DNA from 3 places in the Niveispirillum sp. BGYR6 genome. Region 1 is predicted to be linked to each of the others. Evidence: riboswitches for the same ligand, from Rfam matches in the RefSeq annotation. Region 1 holds a riboswitch; each other region holds the start of a gene.
What was found. A riboswitch is a leader RNA that binds a small molecule or an ion and turns the genes downstream of it on or off. The one in region 1 is predicted to bind cobalamin.

Region 1 (5,206 bases):
GCGAAGGCTGCCGCCGCCAATCCCACCAGCACCAGCCCGGTCAACACCATCGGCAGCACATTGTCCCATACCGCCTGGGTCACCACGGCGGTGGGTACCGTCACCAGCACGCTCCACTGTTCGGCGGCACCGGCAAAACGGATGGGCAGGGCCACCGCGATACGGTCCACCCCGTCCAGGGTCAGCCGGGCCGTGGCCGGTCGGCCGTTGCCGGCCGCTTCCGCCAGAAGCGGGGCGAGGCCCGGCGTCTCCACCTTGGCGTTCAGCTTGTCGGCCGCCGGATGCACCACCCAATGGTTGTTATGGGCGATCAGCCGCACATCACCCACGCCCATCGGCCGAAAGCTGGCGAACTGCTTTTGCAAGGCGGTCAGTGCCAGATCGGTGGTGGTGATACCCACCGCCTTGCCCTGGCGCCGGATCGGCACGCTGGCCGTCACCATCAGCACATCCTTGCCTTCCACCGGATAGATATAGGGGGCGGTCAGCAGGGTGCGGTTCTGTTCCAGCGGGTCCAGGTACCATTCCTTGATCCCGGCCTCCAGCGTCATCACCAGCACATCAATGCCCACACCCCCACCGCTCTTGCGGAAGAAATAGGGCACGAAGCGCCCCTTGGCATCGGCGCCCGGTGTGCCCAGCTGGCCGGCATCATTGCCATCCAGCCCGTCGGGCTCAAAGGCGATTGTGACGCCGACAATGCCCGGATTGGCATTCACCATCCCCATGGCCTGGGCCGACAACATCTCCCGCGACGGGCGGGCCGAATCCAGCGCCCCTTCCACGAAGCCATTGATCAAATTGGCATTGTGCAGTGCTTGATTGATGATGTCGGCGGCAATCAGCCCATACTGTTGGCTGTTTTCCTGTACCGTCTCTTCCACCCGGTGTTTGGTGTCCTGGTAGGTCAAATATCCTGTGACACCGATCAGGCTGGCCCCCAGCAACAGGCAGACAGCGATGCCTGAAACGACCAGGCGCGCTTTCAGGGATGACTTGAGCAATGTGAGCATCACCATTTCGTCTCCTGCGCACAAGGTGGGAGAAACGGGGTGTTGGATTGTTCCGCATTGCAATATGTCAGCCGATTGTGACGGTCTTTGCATGGAGAGACCAGCCCCAATGCAACGTGTGCGTTTTATCTTTTGGATAGGATGCGTCGGTCGCCGCCTTGCCATGCGCGGCGGTGCGGTGGCTTGATTGCCAAGCATGACCGGCGTATGACGGCCTTATCGATGGTTCCCCCGTAACAGGGGGTGAAAAGGGAACGCGGGCAAGGGCTGGTCACAGCCTGGAGCCGCGGCTGCCCCCGCAACTGTAAGCGGCGAGCGATGCCCATCATGGCCACTGGGAAACTGGGAAGGCCGGGCGGAAGCGACGACCCGCAAGCCAGGAGACCTGCCATCGGCAATGCGTCGCGCGGCCATTGGGCGGGGTGCCCCGGTGGGACGGTTTTCCGTTTCGCGTTGGCGCTTCGGCGGTCCTGACGGGCCGGCTGGGGCGGTTTTCCGGGGCTTAGGCTCCTGTTCCCCGCTTCGCGCCGGTTCAGGCTCCGCCGGACCCAGGTTTTTGCGAAGCGGAGTGAAACCAGAAATGTCGCGTCCCTCTCTTTCCCTTTTCGGCCCGCTGTTGCTGGCTGGTCTTGCCACCCTGCCGGCGGCGGCTCAATCGGCCCCCACCACGGAGCTGGCGGAACTGGTCGTCAGCGCCAACCGTCTGCCCACAGAGGCTTCCCGCGTCGGCGCTTCTGTCGATGTCATTGACCGGGCGGAGATTGATCGCCGCCAGCAGGTGCAGGCCCTGGACCTGCTGAAGCGGCTGCCCGGCGTCTCCATCTCCCGCAATGGCGGCTTTGGGGCCACCTCCACCGTGCGGCTGCGCGGGTCGGAATCCGGCATGGTGAAGGTGCTGGTGGACGGGGTGGAGGTGAACGATGCTGCCAGCACCGGCAACGAATTCGATTTCAACAGCCTGCTGACCGGCGATATCGAGAAGATCGAGGTGCTGAAAGGCCCGCAGAGCGCGCTTTATGGCAATGACGCCATGGGCGGCGTCATCAATATCATCACCCGCCAGGGCAGTGGTGCCCCCCGCGTCACGGCGCTGGCGGAGGCCGGTTCCTATGGCACCTTCCGCCAGCAGGCAGGGATCAGCGGGGCCAGCAACGGCACTTCCTATGCGCTGAACGCCTCCAACCTGCATACCGATGGCTTCTCGCGCACCTTTATCGGGCCGGAGAAGGATGGCAGCGATGCCCGCGCCGTCAGCGGCAAGCTGGCGGTGCAGGCCAATGAGGTGCTGCGCTTCGATGTCAGCGGCGGCTGGTCCTGGCTGGATAGCGATTACGATCCGTTCGGCGCCGATGGTGCCGCCTCCCAGGAAAAGGAAATGTGGCAGGGCCGCGCTGCCGCCGACCTCTCCCTGTTGGATGGCCGCTTCACCAACAATTTTGCCGCCTCCATCGCCAGCACCCAGCGTGATTTCGACGAGCCGACGGGCTGGTACATGAAATCCACCTTCGACAGCCGGCGGGAGGCGCTGGATTACCAGGGCAACCTGCATCTGGGCCGCGATGTCGCCACCTTCGGCCTGTCGGTGGATAGCGAAACCGCCAAGACCACCAATACCACCGCCTTCGGTCTGGAACCCGGCATCGATGACAAGGTGACCACCAAATCGGCCTTCCTGCAATATCAGGCCGAACTGCTGGATAACCTGACCGTCACCGCCGGCGGCCGGGTGGATGATCACGACGCCTTTGGCTCCAAGGCAACCTACCGGCTGACCGGCGCCTATCAGGTACCGCAGAGCGGCACCATCCTGCGCGCGTCTTATGGCACGGCCCACAAGGCACCGACGCTCTATCAGCTTTACGAGCCCAGCTATGGCAATGCCAAGCTGCGGCCGGAGGAAGCCAAGGGCATGGATGCCGGCATTGAACAGCCCTTGCTGGATGGCAAGGTGACGCTAGGGGCCAGCCTGTTCCGCAACCTGTATGACAATCTCATCGGCTTTACCTCGGCCTATGTGAATGTCGCCAAGGCACGGACGCAAGGGGTGGAACTGACCTTCCAGGCCCGTCCGGTGGAAAGCCTGCTGCTGTCCGCCAACTATACCTATCTGGATGCCACCGACCGGGTGACCGGTCGGGATCTGCCGCGCCGGCCGCACCATACCGTCAATGCCAGCATTGACTGGAACGTCACCGATGCGCTGATGCTGGGCACGGCCCTGCGCTATACCGGCAAACAGCTGGATACGGCATCCGCCCGCAGCGCCACGCTGGACAGTTCCACCGTGCTGGATGCCACCGTGCGCTGGCAGGCCTGGGAGCAGGTCAGCCTGTTCGGCCGCATCGATAATGTGCTGGATGCGGATTATCAGGAAGTGCTGAACTATCGTGCGCCCGGCCGCTCGGCCTATGGCGGCGTGCAGGTGCGCTTCTGATGCAGCGGGCGGCCCTGTCTCGGATGGCGGCTGCGGACAAGGGCGGATGTGCGATGAGCCGGCTGGAAGCCACCCAGATCCATCTGTCACGCGGTCCCCGTCCGGTGCTGGCCGGGGTGGATTTCGCCGTTACCGCCGGCCAATGTGTCGGCCTGATCGGCCCCAACGGGGCCGGCAAATCCACCCTGCTGTCGGTGCTGGCCGGGCTGTTGGAGCCATCCGGCGGCCAGGTCAGCCTGGATGGCACGCCCCTGGCCGCCGTGCCAAGGGCCGACCGGGCCCGGCGCATCGGCTATCTGGAACAGGGGGCCGCCTGCCATTGGCCGCTGCGCGTGGATCGGGTGGTGACCCTGGGCCGCCTGCCCCATGCCAGCCCCTGGGGCGGCGAAGGCCCGGCTGACCGCGCCGCCATTGCCCGCGCCATGGACCAGTGCGAGGTGTCGCATCTGGCCGCCCGCACCGTCACCCACCTGTCCGGCGGGGAGCGGGCGCGGGTGATGCTGGCCCGCGCCCTGGCGGGGGAACCCGCCCTGCTGCTGGCCGATGAGCCGGCCGCCGGGCTGGACCCGCACCACCAGTTGCATGTGATGGAACTGCTGGCCGGTCTGGCCGCCGCCGGCACCGGCGTGGTGGTGGTGCTGCATGATCTGGCCCTGGCCGCCCGTTATTGCACCCATCTGGTGCTGCTGGACGAGGCGGGCCTTGTGGCCGCATCCGGCCCGCCCGCCGCCCTGCTGGCCGATGGGGTGATGGAACGGGTCTATGGCGTGGAATTGCTGCGCGGGGAGCGGGATGGCGTGCCCTATGTGCTGCCCTGGCGCCAGCGCCCGGTGCGGGAGCAACAGGCATGACCGCCCGGCTGACCCTGGTGCTGGGCGGGGCCCGTTCCGGCAAAAGCGCCATGGCCGAACGGCTGGTGACCGACCTGCCCGGCCCCTGGACCTATATCGCCACCGCCCAGGCCTTTGATGCGGAAATGCGTCAGCGCATCCGCCAGCATCAGGCCGACCGCGTGCCCGGCTGGCAGACGCTGGAAGAGCCGATGGATCTGGCCGGCGCCCTGGGCAGCGCCGCCGCCGCCGGCCCGGTGCTGGTGGATTGCCTGACCCTGTGGCTGACCAACCTGATGCTGGCCGAGCGGGATATCCCCGCTGAGCGCGCCCGCCTGCTGGCCCTGCTGCCCACCTTGCCCGCCCCCGTTGTGCTGGTGGGGAACGAGGTGGGGCTGGGCATTGTGCCGGAAAATAAACTGGCGCGGGAATTCCGCGACCATGCCGGCCGTCTGCATCAGGATATTGCCCGTATCGCCGACCGGGTTCTGTTCATGGCGGCAGGCTTGCCGCTGGCATTGAAGGGGGAAGCGCCATGACGATTGACATCAGCGAAGCCGAGGCCGAGCGCCACCGCCGCAAGATGGAAAAGCGCAAGGCCCTGATGGACCGGCGCGTTGCCGAACGGCAGCATGAAAAGGGGCTGCTGATGGTGCATACCGGCCCCGGCAAGGGCAAATCCACTGCCGCCCTGGGCCTGATGCTACGCGCGGCGGGCCATGGCTTCCGCGTCGGCTTCATCCAGTTCATCAAGGGGGCCTGGGCCACGGGTGAACAGGTGGCGCTGGAACGGTTTGATGATCTGATCGACCATTACACCATGGGCGAGGGCTTCACCTGGGAAACCCAGGACAAGGCCCGCGACATTGCCGCCGCCAGCCGCGCCTGGGACAAGGCGCGGGAGATCATGGCGGACCCACGTTACCGCC
Region 2 (5,206 bases), on a different contig from region 1:
GCCCGACGCCATCCATATCGCCACCGAAGGGCCGCTGGGCTTCGCCGCCCGGCGTTACTGCCTGAAACGCGGCCTGCCCTTTACCACCGCCTATCACACCCGTTTCCCGGAATATGTGCGGGATCGCGCGCCAGTGCCGCTGCGCCTTTCCTATGCCTTTGTGCGGCGGTTCCATTCGCCAGCCCATTCGGTGATGGTGGCCACCGCCAGCATTGAGGCTGATCTGGTGCAGCGCGGCTTCACCAATATTCGCCGATGGTCGCGCGGGGTGGATACCGAGCTGTTCCGCCCGCGCGACAAGAGCCTGTTCGACCATCTGCCCCGCCCCGTCTTCATCTCGGTCGGCCGGGTGGCGGTGGAAAAGAATATTGAGGCGTTCCTGTCGCTGGACCTGCCCGGTTCCAAGGTGGTGGTGGGCGACGGGCCGCAGCGGGCGGAGCTGCAGGCCAAATATCCCGGCGTCATCTTTGTCGGCGCCAAGCATGGTGAGGAGCTGGCCCGGCATTATGCCGCCGCCGATGCCTTCGTCTTCCCCTCGCGCACCGACACGTTCGGGCTGGTGCTGCTGGAGGCGCTGGCCAGCGGCCTGCCGGTGGCGGCCTTCCCCGTGCCCGGCCCGCTGGATGTGATCGGCAGCCATCCGGCCGGTGTGCTGGATACGGATCTGCGCCGCGCCTGCCTGAAGGCGCTGGAAATTGATCCCGCGCTGTGTCGCGACCATGCGCTGACCTTCTCCTGGCAGGCCTGTGCCCGCCAGTTCCTGGCCAACCTGCGCCCCTTCACGCCGGAAGGCTTGGCCGATCAGGCGGCTTGATCGCGATCCGCCTTGGCTCACGCCATCACGGGCCGGCGCGGCATAATCTGCCGTTGCCGGCCCGTTTTGATTCGGTTATGCCTAAAGCCGGTGGCGCTTAACCTTTCATGCCACCAACCATCAACACGCCGGTACCGGGAACACAGTGCGGGTCATCTGACCCAAATCTGCGGCTATCCCTGTAACTGTAAGCGGCGAGCGTGACAGACGGGCGGGGCCGCAACCCCGCAGCCACTGGGCACCCCCTGAAAGGGGCCATGCCTGGGAAGGTGTCTGTCAGGCGATGACCCGCGAGCCAGGAGACCGACCGGCGCTGTGTCGCTCTCTGCTTTGGCTCAGGGGTTGGCCGGGGCACGGGTTCACTCTCGTCTTGAGCGACGACCGAGCGGCGGGGGCCGCATCGGAACGTGCCGACGGGTGCCTGGCAACAGGCGCGTCCGACCGCTGGCGCGCGCCTGTTCGCCTGCCGGCGAGATGCCCCCTGCCCTGTTGCAGTGTCGCCAGACGGGGCTGTCGTCGGGGCTTGGACCCGCGCGGCGAAACAGTGCCGGGAACGCGATCTGTAACAGTTTCGGAACAGTAATTAACTCCCGCGGACGGGAGCGAATGTTACGGCAACTGAATGATCGCGCTCATGCATTGTGGGGAACCAATGACAAATAACCAGGTATCCCGGCTGGCCCTGATGGCCCTGGCCGGTCTCACCACCCTGCCCGCCGCTGCCACCGTGGAGATGGCGCCGACCGAGGAAATCATCGTCACCGGCCGTTCGCTGGAGGAAACGCTGCCCCAGGAACTGGCCGCCTATGGCAGTGATCTTGAAATCATCGGCGAACGGCAGATCAAGGAAGGGGGCTTCCGCGATGTTTCCCAGGCCCTGCAGATGCTGACCCCCGGCCTTTACCTGATGCCGCATTCCGGCCCCTTCTCCTATCTCGATATCTCGCTGCAGGGGTCGCGCACCCAGGATGTGCTGTGGCTGGTGGATGGGGTGCGCATCAATAACCGGCTTTACGGCACCACCACGCCGGCCGACACGCTGCCGGCCAGCATGGTGGAACGGATCGAGGTGCTGAAGGGCGGGCAAAGCCTGTTCTTCGGCACCCAGGCCGCCGCCGGCGCCATCAATGTGGTGACGCGCGGCTTCAGCGACACGCCGGACGGGCAGGCCAATATCGGCTTTGACACGCGCGGCACCTATCATCTGGATGGCTATGTCCGGGGCCGCATTGATGCGCATAAGCTGGTGCTTTACGCCACCAAGGAAAAGGCGGAGGGCTATCGCCCCTATACGGTGATGCAGCCCAGCGCCACCCAGCGCGACCGCGGCTTTGATGTCCGCTCCGCCGGGCTGAAATATGGCACGGAACTGGCCGAAGACCTGTCGCTGGAACTGTCCTATCAGCATACCGACGCCAAGGTGGATTTCGCCACCCCGGCCCGCACCTTGCTGAATTACAATGACCGGGACGAGGAGATTGCCAGCCTGCGGCTGGATTACACGCCGACCGGCATCGCCCAGTTCTTCCTGAAAGGCTATTTCCATGATTGGGATACGAAATACGCCAATATCCAGAACAGCCTGACCGGCGGCCCGCCAGTGGTGATCAACCCGCCCGGCACCTATTGGGGCTATCGGGATTACGGGGTGAACGGGGTGCTGAAACTGGCCCTGCATCGCGGCGTGGATTACCTGCTGGGCTATGATTTCCAGAATTTCCATGGCCGCGATGATGTACTGCTGATCGCTGGCAAAACCGAACAGGTTCATGCCGGCATCCTGCAAATCCGCAGCAATGATGATCTCTCCAGCGATCTGAAGCTGGCGGCCGGCGTCCGCTATAACCACACCGATGCCGCCGACAGCACGGTGTGGAATGTCAGCGGCCGCTATGATTTCAGCGAGGCGCTTTATCTGGAGGGGGTGGGCGGCACCTCCTTCCTGTTGCCCAGTGCTGAACAATTATTCGCGGTTGATCCCTGCTGCGCACGCGGTAACCCGAAGCTGGCCCCCGAGCGCAGCCTGTCCGCTAACCTGTCGCTGGGCGGTGCGCTGGAAACGGCGGGCCGGATCACCTGGCAGGTGACCGGCTTTGCCCGCCGCATCAATAACCTGATCACCGACAGCTACAGCAACCCCGCCTTCCCGGACGGGATTTACATCAATGAAGACCGCAAGGTGCAGGTGCGCGGCGGGGAGTTCCAGGTCGGCTGGCAGCCGGATACGGATTGGCGGCTGGATGCCAGCTATACCCATACCCGCTCCCGCAACCAGGGGTCCGACCAGCAACGCGACCGCATCCCGACGGATTTCGCCAAGGCCGGTATCTCCTATCAACCGGTCGACCGGCTTTTCGGTGCCGATCTGGCGGTAAGCTGGACCGGGGATAGCTGGCAGACAGTCAGCGGCTTTGGTCGGCGTAATTACGGCAACCATGTCGTCACCGATCTGGGGGCCCATCTGTTCCTGGACAGTGAGCGGCGGCACCGGCTGGGGGTACGGCTGGAAAACCTGTTTGATGAAGAATACTCCACCCGGCTGGGCAGTGCGGCGGCCGATGCCGGCGGGCGCTTCCTTTATGGTTATCGCGGGGTGCCGCGCACCCTGCATGTCAATTACGGCGTCCATTTCTGATGCCGGCCAGCCTTGTGCACAAGCGTCGCCCGCCGCCCGCCCATTGGCGGGCGGCGGTGCTGCGCGCCACCGTCTGGGCCCATCGCTGGTTGGGCGTGGGCCTGGGCCTGGTCATGCTGGTCTGGTGCCTGTCCGGCTTTGTCATGATGTATGTCGATTATCCACGGCTGACGGCGGAGGAACGTCGGCTGGGCCTTGCCCCCCTGGACCTGAGCCAGCCGCTGGCCGACCTGTCCGCCAGCCTGCCGGCGGAAACCCCATTGGCCGGCTTCCGCCTGGAAATGCTGGGCGACCGGCCGGTGCTGCGCCTGCAACCCGTCGGCGGGCGCGGCCCCCGGCCAGGGGAACAGATGCGGGCAACACCCCTGCTGCTGGACGCCGTGACCGGCCAGTCGGTGGCCGCGCTGACGGCAGAACAGGTGGTGACACTGGCCAATGATGCCGCCCGGCGCAGCGGCATTGCCGGCAGGGCAGAGGCCGCCGAGCTGATCGAGGCGGACCAATGGACGGTGCAGAATGCCCGGCGCCACCAGCCGCTCTACAAGGTGCCCTTCAATGATGCCGCCGGCAGCGTGCTCTATGTCGCCGGGGCCAGCGGGGAACGGGTGCAGCAGACAACCCGCTGGGAACGGTTCTGGGGCTGGCTGGGGGCGGTGCCGCACTGGCTCTACCCCACCTTGCTACGCCAGCAGCCGGTGCTGTGGACGCAGGTGGTGATCTGGCTGTCGCTGGCCGGCTGTTTCCTCACCCTGGCCGGGATCATCATCGGGCTGGTGCGGCTGCGGCGGCGGGATGGCAGCCTGTCCATCCCCTATCGCGGCCTGTGGCGCTGGCACCATGTCAGCGGGCTGGTGGCCGGGCTGCTCACCCTTTCCTGGGTGGCATCGGGCCTGCTCTCCATGAACCCCTGGGGGCTGCTGGACAGCGAAGCCGGTGGCCAGTGGCGGGGCCGGCTGGCCGGCACGCTGACGGGGGTTGATGCCGCCCATGCCCTGGCGCTGGCCCCCGGTCTGGCCCTGCCCCCCGATACGGTGATGCTGGAGGCGGTGCCGCTGGGCGGACGGCTGCACCTGACGGCGGTGACGCGGGATGGTCTGATCCAGCGCTTCGATGCGGGGGGACGGCCCGCCCCCCTGACGGAAGCAGACATCAGCGATGCCATCACCACCAGCAGCACCCGCATTGCGGAACTGACCCTGCTGAGCGAACCGGACGATTATTATTACGCGCATAAGGGCATTGTCACCCTGCCGGTCTGGCGGGCCATCCTGGCGGATGCGGAGGCAACGCGGCTTTATATTGATGCCGGTTCCGGTGCCTTGCTGCGGGCCTTTGATGCCCCGGCCCGGCAGTTCCGCTGGTGGCAGGATGGGCTGCACCGGTTGGATTTCGCCTGGATGCGGGCGCGTCCCCTGTGGGATCTGCTGGTCATCCCGGCCCTGGCTGCCGTCAGCCTGCTTTGCGCCACCGGCAGTTGGATGGGCCTGCGACGGCTGGGGCTGAAACGCCGCCGCCGTCGCAAGCCCGGCGGGATTCAGCGCACCACGATACTTTCAAACCCGCCATAGATCATGCGTTTGCCATCAAAGGGCAGACTGGCGGGATCACAGTTCAGGCGCGGGTCGGCCATCACCTTGGCGTTGATCTCGTCCCGCGCCTGACGCGACGGATAGGTGATCCAGGCGAACACCACCACCTCTTCCTCCTTTGCCATCACAGCGCGGGGGAAGGAGGTGAGTTCGCCATAGGGCACATCA
Region 3 (5,206 bases), on a different contig from region 1:
CACCGTCACCCTGCCCTTGATCGCCGGCCAGTTGAAGGCCTGCACCAGCGGTTTGGGCAGGGCCAGACCGCTGGTTTCAATCAGGATATGCTCGACCGCCGGCTGGCGGGACAGCAGCACATCCAGCGTGGGCGCAAAATCATCGGCCACGGTGCAGCACAGGCAGCCATTGGCCAGTTCGACGATATTTTCATCCGGGCAGGTCTCATCCCCACAGCCCTTCAACAGCGCACCATCCACGCCGACATCGCCGAATTCATTGACGATCACCGCCAGCCGCCGCCCGCCGGCATTGCCCAGCAGGTGGCGCACCAGGGTGGTTTTGCCGGCACCCAGAAAGCCGGTGATGATGGTGCAGGGCACCTTGTTGAGATTGCTCATGGTTTTGGACTTTCAACCGGCAGCGATGGGGGCGGGGAAGGCGGGCAGGCGGGCGATCAGCCCCTTTTTCAGGGCGGGCGGACGGGTGCGCCAGGGCAGCAACCCATCCTGCGATTCCGCCAGCAGCCGGGCGGCGGCCAGCAGGTCGGCGGGGCCGCTGGCCGGGTCAATCTCCCCGAACAGATATTGCCAGCGCCCGGCACATTGCAGCGCGGCCGACGGGCCACGGTTGCAGTTGCCCAGGCAATCCACCACCTGCACCGCCACGTCATTGGGCTGGCTGTCGCACAGGCCGCGCGCCAGCACGGCCCCCGGTCGTTGGTCGGGGGCCAAGTCCGGCGGCGCATCAGGCCCCCGGCAGGAACGGCAGACGGACACCACGGGCCGAACCGGCCCGGCATCTGCTGCAATCATCATCTGGTCGGTCATCTTCCCCGTATCCGGCCGTTCTTTCCAGGGATGCCGGACAGGGAAGCACCGCGATCAAGGCGGCTCCATCGGCGCAGGCAGAAAGCTGGCCGACCGGCACCGGGGCACCCCGCCCGAAACCGTCCCTGACGCGCGGCAGGTCTCCTGGCTCATGGGTCATCACCTGTTCCGCCTTCCCGGTTCCGGTAAAGAACCAGTGGCCTGGATGAAACAGGCTCGCCACACACAGTTGCGGGGGCAGCCACGGTCGCCGATGTGCCCGTCCCGCTTATCGGATTGGGCAAAACATCAGGTCCGTGTTCCCTTTTAACGCCGACCGGGTTGCACAGGCCCGGCCGACGACCGGCGCAATTGGCAATAGACCGGATGGCAGAGGCGCTTGTCAATCATCCCGGCTTGGCCCCATAGTGGCGGCGCATTCCAACGGTTGCCGGATTCAATACCGGCATGAAAAGGGAACGCGGTCGGCCGGACCCCATCCGGTTACAAGCCGCGGCTGCCCCCGCAACTGTGTGCGGCGAGCGTTCGGTCCATTCAGGCCACTGGTTTTCATGCTTGAAAACCGGGAAGGCGGACCTGACGCGCCATCAGCCGCAAGCCAGGAGACCTGCCGCTGGAACCATAGCCGCAACCGTCCTCGGAGGGAGGACGTAAGAGGAGGAAGTATGTCGTTTCAATTCCGCTGCACCGCTGGCTGCGGTGCCGCCCTGGCGGCCAGCCTGATCGCCACGCTGCCGGCCCATGCCCATCACATGATGGATGGCAAGCTGCCGGCCACCTTCATGCAGGGGCTGCTGTCCGGCCTGGGCCATCCGGTGATCGGGCTGGACCATCTGGCCTTCACCCTGGCCGCCGGTCTGGCCGTGGCCGCCGCCGGCCTGCCGCTGCTGCTGCCGGTGCTGTTCGTTGCGATCTCCTGCATTGGCGTGGGGCTGCATGTGGCGGGTGTCAACCTGCCGGCATCCGAACTGCTGGTGGCGCTGTCGGTGCTGACGGCCGGCAGTGTGATTGCCAGCGGGCGCAAGCTGCCGGTCGCATTCTGGGCCGCCTTGTTCGCCTTTGCCGGCCTGTTCCATGGCTATGCCTATGGCGAGTCGATCTATGGTGCGGAGGCGACGCCGATTGCGTCATATCTGCTGGGTCTCGCGGTGATTCAGTCCCTCATTGCCGTGGGGGCGGCGCTGGCCCTGCGCAACCGCGCCTGGATCGCCGGCCTGTTCCCGCGTTTGGCGGGCGGTTTGGTGGCCCTGGTCGGGCTGGCGGTGCTGGCGACGCAGGTTTGAAAAACTGTTCCAGTATTTTGTGTGTCAGCGCTTCCTCCCCGTCATCCCGGCGAAAGCCGGGACCTAGGGCCACAAGATCGACGTCAACGCCTGTTGATTGATCCGGCTGAAAGGTGGGGCGCGTTGCCCCTGGGTCCCGGCTTGCGCCGGGATGACGGGGAAGGGGTGAACGGATATGTCACTCAAGGCCGGGCCGCTCCCATAGCGCCCGGCCTTTTCTGTCGCATTGTTTTGTTATGTTATAATGTATAAATCGAAGCGAGTTTACCCACGGCAAGGCGGGAGAGCGGTGGCCATGGCCGATGCCCTGATCGAAATTGACAATCTGCGCCATTCCATTGGCGGGCGGGATATCCTGTCTGTTCCGGCGCTGCATCTGGCCAAGGGGCAGCATGGTCTGCTGCTGGGCCCCAGCGGCAGCGGCAAGACCACGCTGCTGAACCTGCTGGCGGGGCTGTTGCCGGTGATGGCGGGCAGTTTCAAGCTGCTGGGCCAGGATATGCGCCAGTTGGGCCCCGCGGGGCTGGATCGGTTACGGGCCCAGCATATCGGCATCGTTTTCCAGCAACTTCATTTGATCGAGGCGGTGACCATCGCCGACAATCTGCGGCTGGCCCAGACGCTGGCCGGTCATGCGGTGGATGAGGCGGTGATCAAGGAACTGCTCTCCCGCGTCGGGCTGGGGGACCGGGCCAAGGCCCGCCCGTCCGACCTGTCGCAGGGGGAACGCCAGCGGGTGGCGGTGGCCCGCGCCCTGGTAAACCGCCCGGCCCTGCTGCTGGCGGACGAGCCGACCAGCGCGCTGGATGATGAGAATTGCGCCGCCGCCCTGGACCTGCTGTTGCAGCAGGCCGATCTGAGCGGTGCCACCCTGCTGATCGCCACGCATGACCAGCGGTTGACGGTGCGGGTGCCGGTGGCCCTGCGCCTGACCAAGCCGGAAGGGATGGCAGCATGAACATGCTCACCCTCAGCCTGGCCTATCTGCGCCAGCGGGCGCTGACCAGCCTGTTGAACCTGCTGCTGCTGGCCCTGGGTGTGGCCACCATCAGCTTTCTGTTGATGCTGGACCGGCGGATCGAGGATCGGTTGGCCCGCGATGTCGCCGGTTTCGACATGGTGGTGGGGGCCAAGGGCAGCCCGCTGCAACTGGTGATGTCCGCCCTGCTGCATATCGATACGCCGACGGGCAATGTGCCGCTGTCGGCGCTGGACACCCTGCGTGCCAACCGGCTGGTGCGCGAAGTGGTGCCGGTGGCGCTGGGCGATAATTACCAGGGCTATCGCATCGTCGGCACGGAACCCGCCTATATCGACCATTATGGCGGCAAGCTGGCCCAGGGTCAGCTCTTCGCCCAGCCGATGGAAGCCGTGCTGGGGGCCACGGCGGCGGCCACAGCCGGCCTGAAAATTGGCGACAGCTTTGCCGGCAGCCACGGCCTGACGGCGGGTGGGGAGGTGCATTCCTTTGCCCCCTACAAGGTGGTGGGCATTCTGGCCCCCACCGGCAGTGTGCTGGACCGGCTGGTGCTGACCCCGGTGGCCAGTGTCTGGGCCGTGCATGAGCATCACCACCATCATCATCATGATGGCGATGATCATGACGAGGATGGGGACGCCGATGGCGATCATGACCATGATCACGACCATGCCATGGCCGGGGCGGATCATGATGAAGACCACGACCATGATCATGATGCCAAGGAAGAGCCGGGCCATGAGCCGCACCGGGAGGTGACGGCCCTGCTGGTGCGCTATGCCACGCCGCTGGCCGCCGCCCGCCTGCCGCGGGAGATCAATACCGGCACCGACATGCAGGCGGCCAGCCCGGCGACGGAGATGCTGCGCCTGCGCTCCCTGCTGGGGATCGGGGTGGATACGATGAAGCTGTTTGGCGGGGTGCTGGTGCTGGCGGCTGCCCTTGGCACCTTCATCGCCCTTGCCAATTCGTTGCAGGAACGCCGATATGATCTGGCGATCATGCGCACGCTGGGGGCCACCCGGTCGCGCATCCTGGGCCAGATATTGACAGAGGCATTGCTGGTTGGCGGGGCAGGGGCTTTACTGGGCTTCGGGCTTGCCCATCTGGGGATGGTGCTGATGGGTCGCTTCTCCGCCCAGGCGCGTGACCTGGGGCTGGCGGTGCCGTCGATGGGGCTGGTCGATCTCTGGCCGCTGGCTTTGGCGCTGGGCACGGCGCTGCTGGCGGCGTTGCTGCCGGCAATCCGGGCCTATCGCGGGGATGTGGCGCGCATGTTGGCGCAACGCTGAGGGAGTGTGCGGGTTATGGCTGGATGCAAGCGTTGGGCGGGGTTGGCCCTGGGCGGGTTGTTGATGCTGGCCGGTGCCGGCACAGCGTCGGCCTTCAAAGAGGTGAAAGACCCCAATCTGGCCGCCAAGGCGAGTGATGCCAACCAGCCGGGCGCCATCCCCCGCGCCACGCTGGGTTGGGACCGCATCGCCAATGTGCGGGAGGTGGACAAGATCATCAAACAGGTCTCCCGCCCTGTCGCCCTGTTCGGCAAGGAGGTGGCGGCCCTGGATGGCAAGCCCTTCACCGTGGCGGGATTCTTCCTGCCGCTGGATACGTCGGACAAGAGCCGGAAATTCCTGCTATCCTCTCTGGCGCCGTCCTGTCCCTTCTGCCCGCCGCCGGGCCCGGCCGATCTGATCCAGGTGGACGCCACCGACCCGGTGACAGCCACCCTGGAGCAGATCAAGCTGGAAGGCACCCTGCGCCTGTCGGCGGAGGATGAAAACGGCATCTATTACCATCTGGAGAATGCCCGTGTCGTGCCCACGTCCTGACCGTTTGCCCCTGCTGGCCGGTGCCGCCCTGATCCTGGCCTTGACGGCTGGCATGGCGCTGCCGGCGGCGGCGCAGGAAATCGGTTGCGGCAAGATGTATGAGAATATGGATTGCGGGATGCCCGACCTGGAGGCCGCCGCCAGACGGGTGCAGGAGGCGGAAGCCGCCGCGAAAAAGGCAGAGGAAGAGGCTGCCGCTGCCGCTGCCAACCCGCAGACCAAGCCGGGGGAGTTGCGCCAGCGCGCCATGGAACTCTACCGCGCCCGCATGGCAACGCAGAGCGCCGGGTTGCAATGTTGCCACC

Region 2: linked by a shared signal. The riboswitch ahead of PCJ49_RS07645 (TonB-dependent receptor) and the one ahead of PCJ49_RS14350 (TonB-dependent receptor) in region 1 are both predicted to bind cobalamin.
Region 3: linked by a shared signal. The riboswitch ahead of PCJ49_RS01305 (HupE/UreJ family protein) and the one ahead of PCJ49_RS14350 (TonB-dependent receptor) in region 1 are both predicted to bind cobalamin.

Annotation. Positions count from the first base shown of each region.
Region 1 covers NZ_JANLNL010000006.1:77,422-82,627, forward strand. The annotation lists gene PCJ49_RS14345 (methyl-accepting chemotaxis protein) at 1-1,013, opposite strand, end outside; cobalamin riboswitch at 1,220-1,421, shown strand; gene PCJ49_RS14350 (TonB-dependent receptor) at 1,594-3,447, shown strand; gene PCJ49_RS14355 (ABC transporter ATP-binding protein) at 3,501-4,298, shown strand; gene cobU (bifunctional adenosylcobinamide kinase/adenosylcobinamide-phosphate guanylyltransferase) at 4,295-4,816, shown strand; gene cobO (cob(I)yrinic acid a,c-diamide adenosyltransferase) at 4,813-5,206, shown strand, end outside.
Region 2 covers NZ_JANLNL010000002.1:782,363-787,568, forward strand. The annotation lists gene PCJ49_RS07640 (glycosyltransferase family 1 protein) at 1-814, shown strand, start outside; cobalamin riboswitch at 886-1,141, shown strand; gene PCJ49_RS07645 (TonB-dependent receptor) at 1,467-3,449, shown strand; gene PCJ49_RS07650 (PepSY domain-containing protein) at 3,449-5,017, shown strand; gene PCJ49_RS07655 (DUF1428 family protein) at 4,984-5,206, opposite strand, start outside.
Region 3 covers NZ_JANLNL010000001.1:306,755-311,960, forward strand. The annotation lists gene cobW (cobalamin biosynthesis protein CobW) at 1-381, opposite strand, end outside; gene PCJ49_RS01300 (DUF1636 domain-containing protein) at 394-810, opposite strand; cobalamin riboswitch at 927-1,172, opposite strand; cobalamin riboswitch at 1,218-1,440, shown strand; gene PCJ49_RS01305 (HupE/UreJ family protein) at 1,476-2,093, shown strand; gene PCJ49_RS01310 (ATP-binding cassette domain-containing protein) at 2,389-3,051, shown strand; gene PCJ49_RS01315 (ABC transporter permease) at 3,048-4,364, shown strand; gene PCJ49_RS01320 (DUF3299 domain-containing protein) at 4,380-4,901, shown strand; gene PCJ49_RS01325 (hypothetical protein) at 4,882-5,206, shown strand, end outside.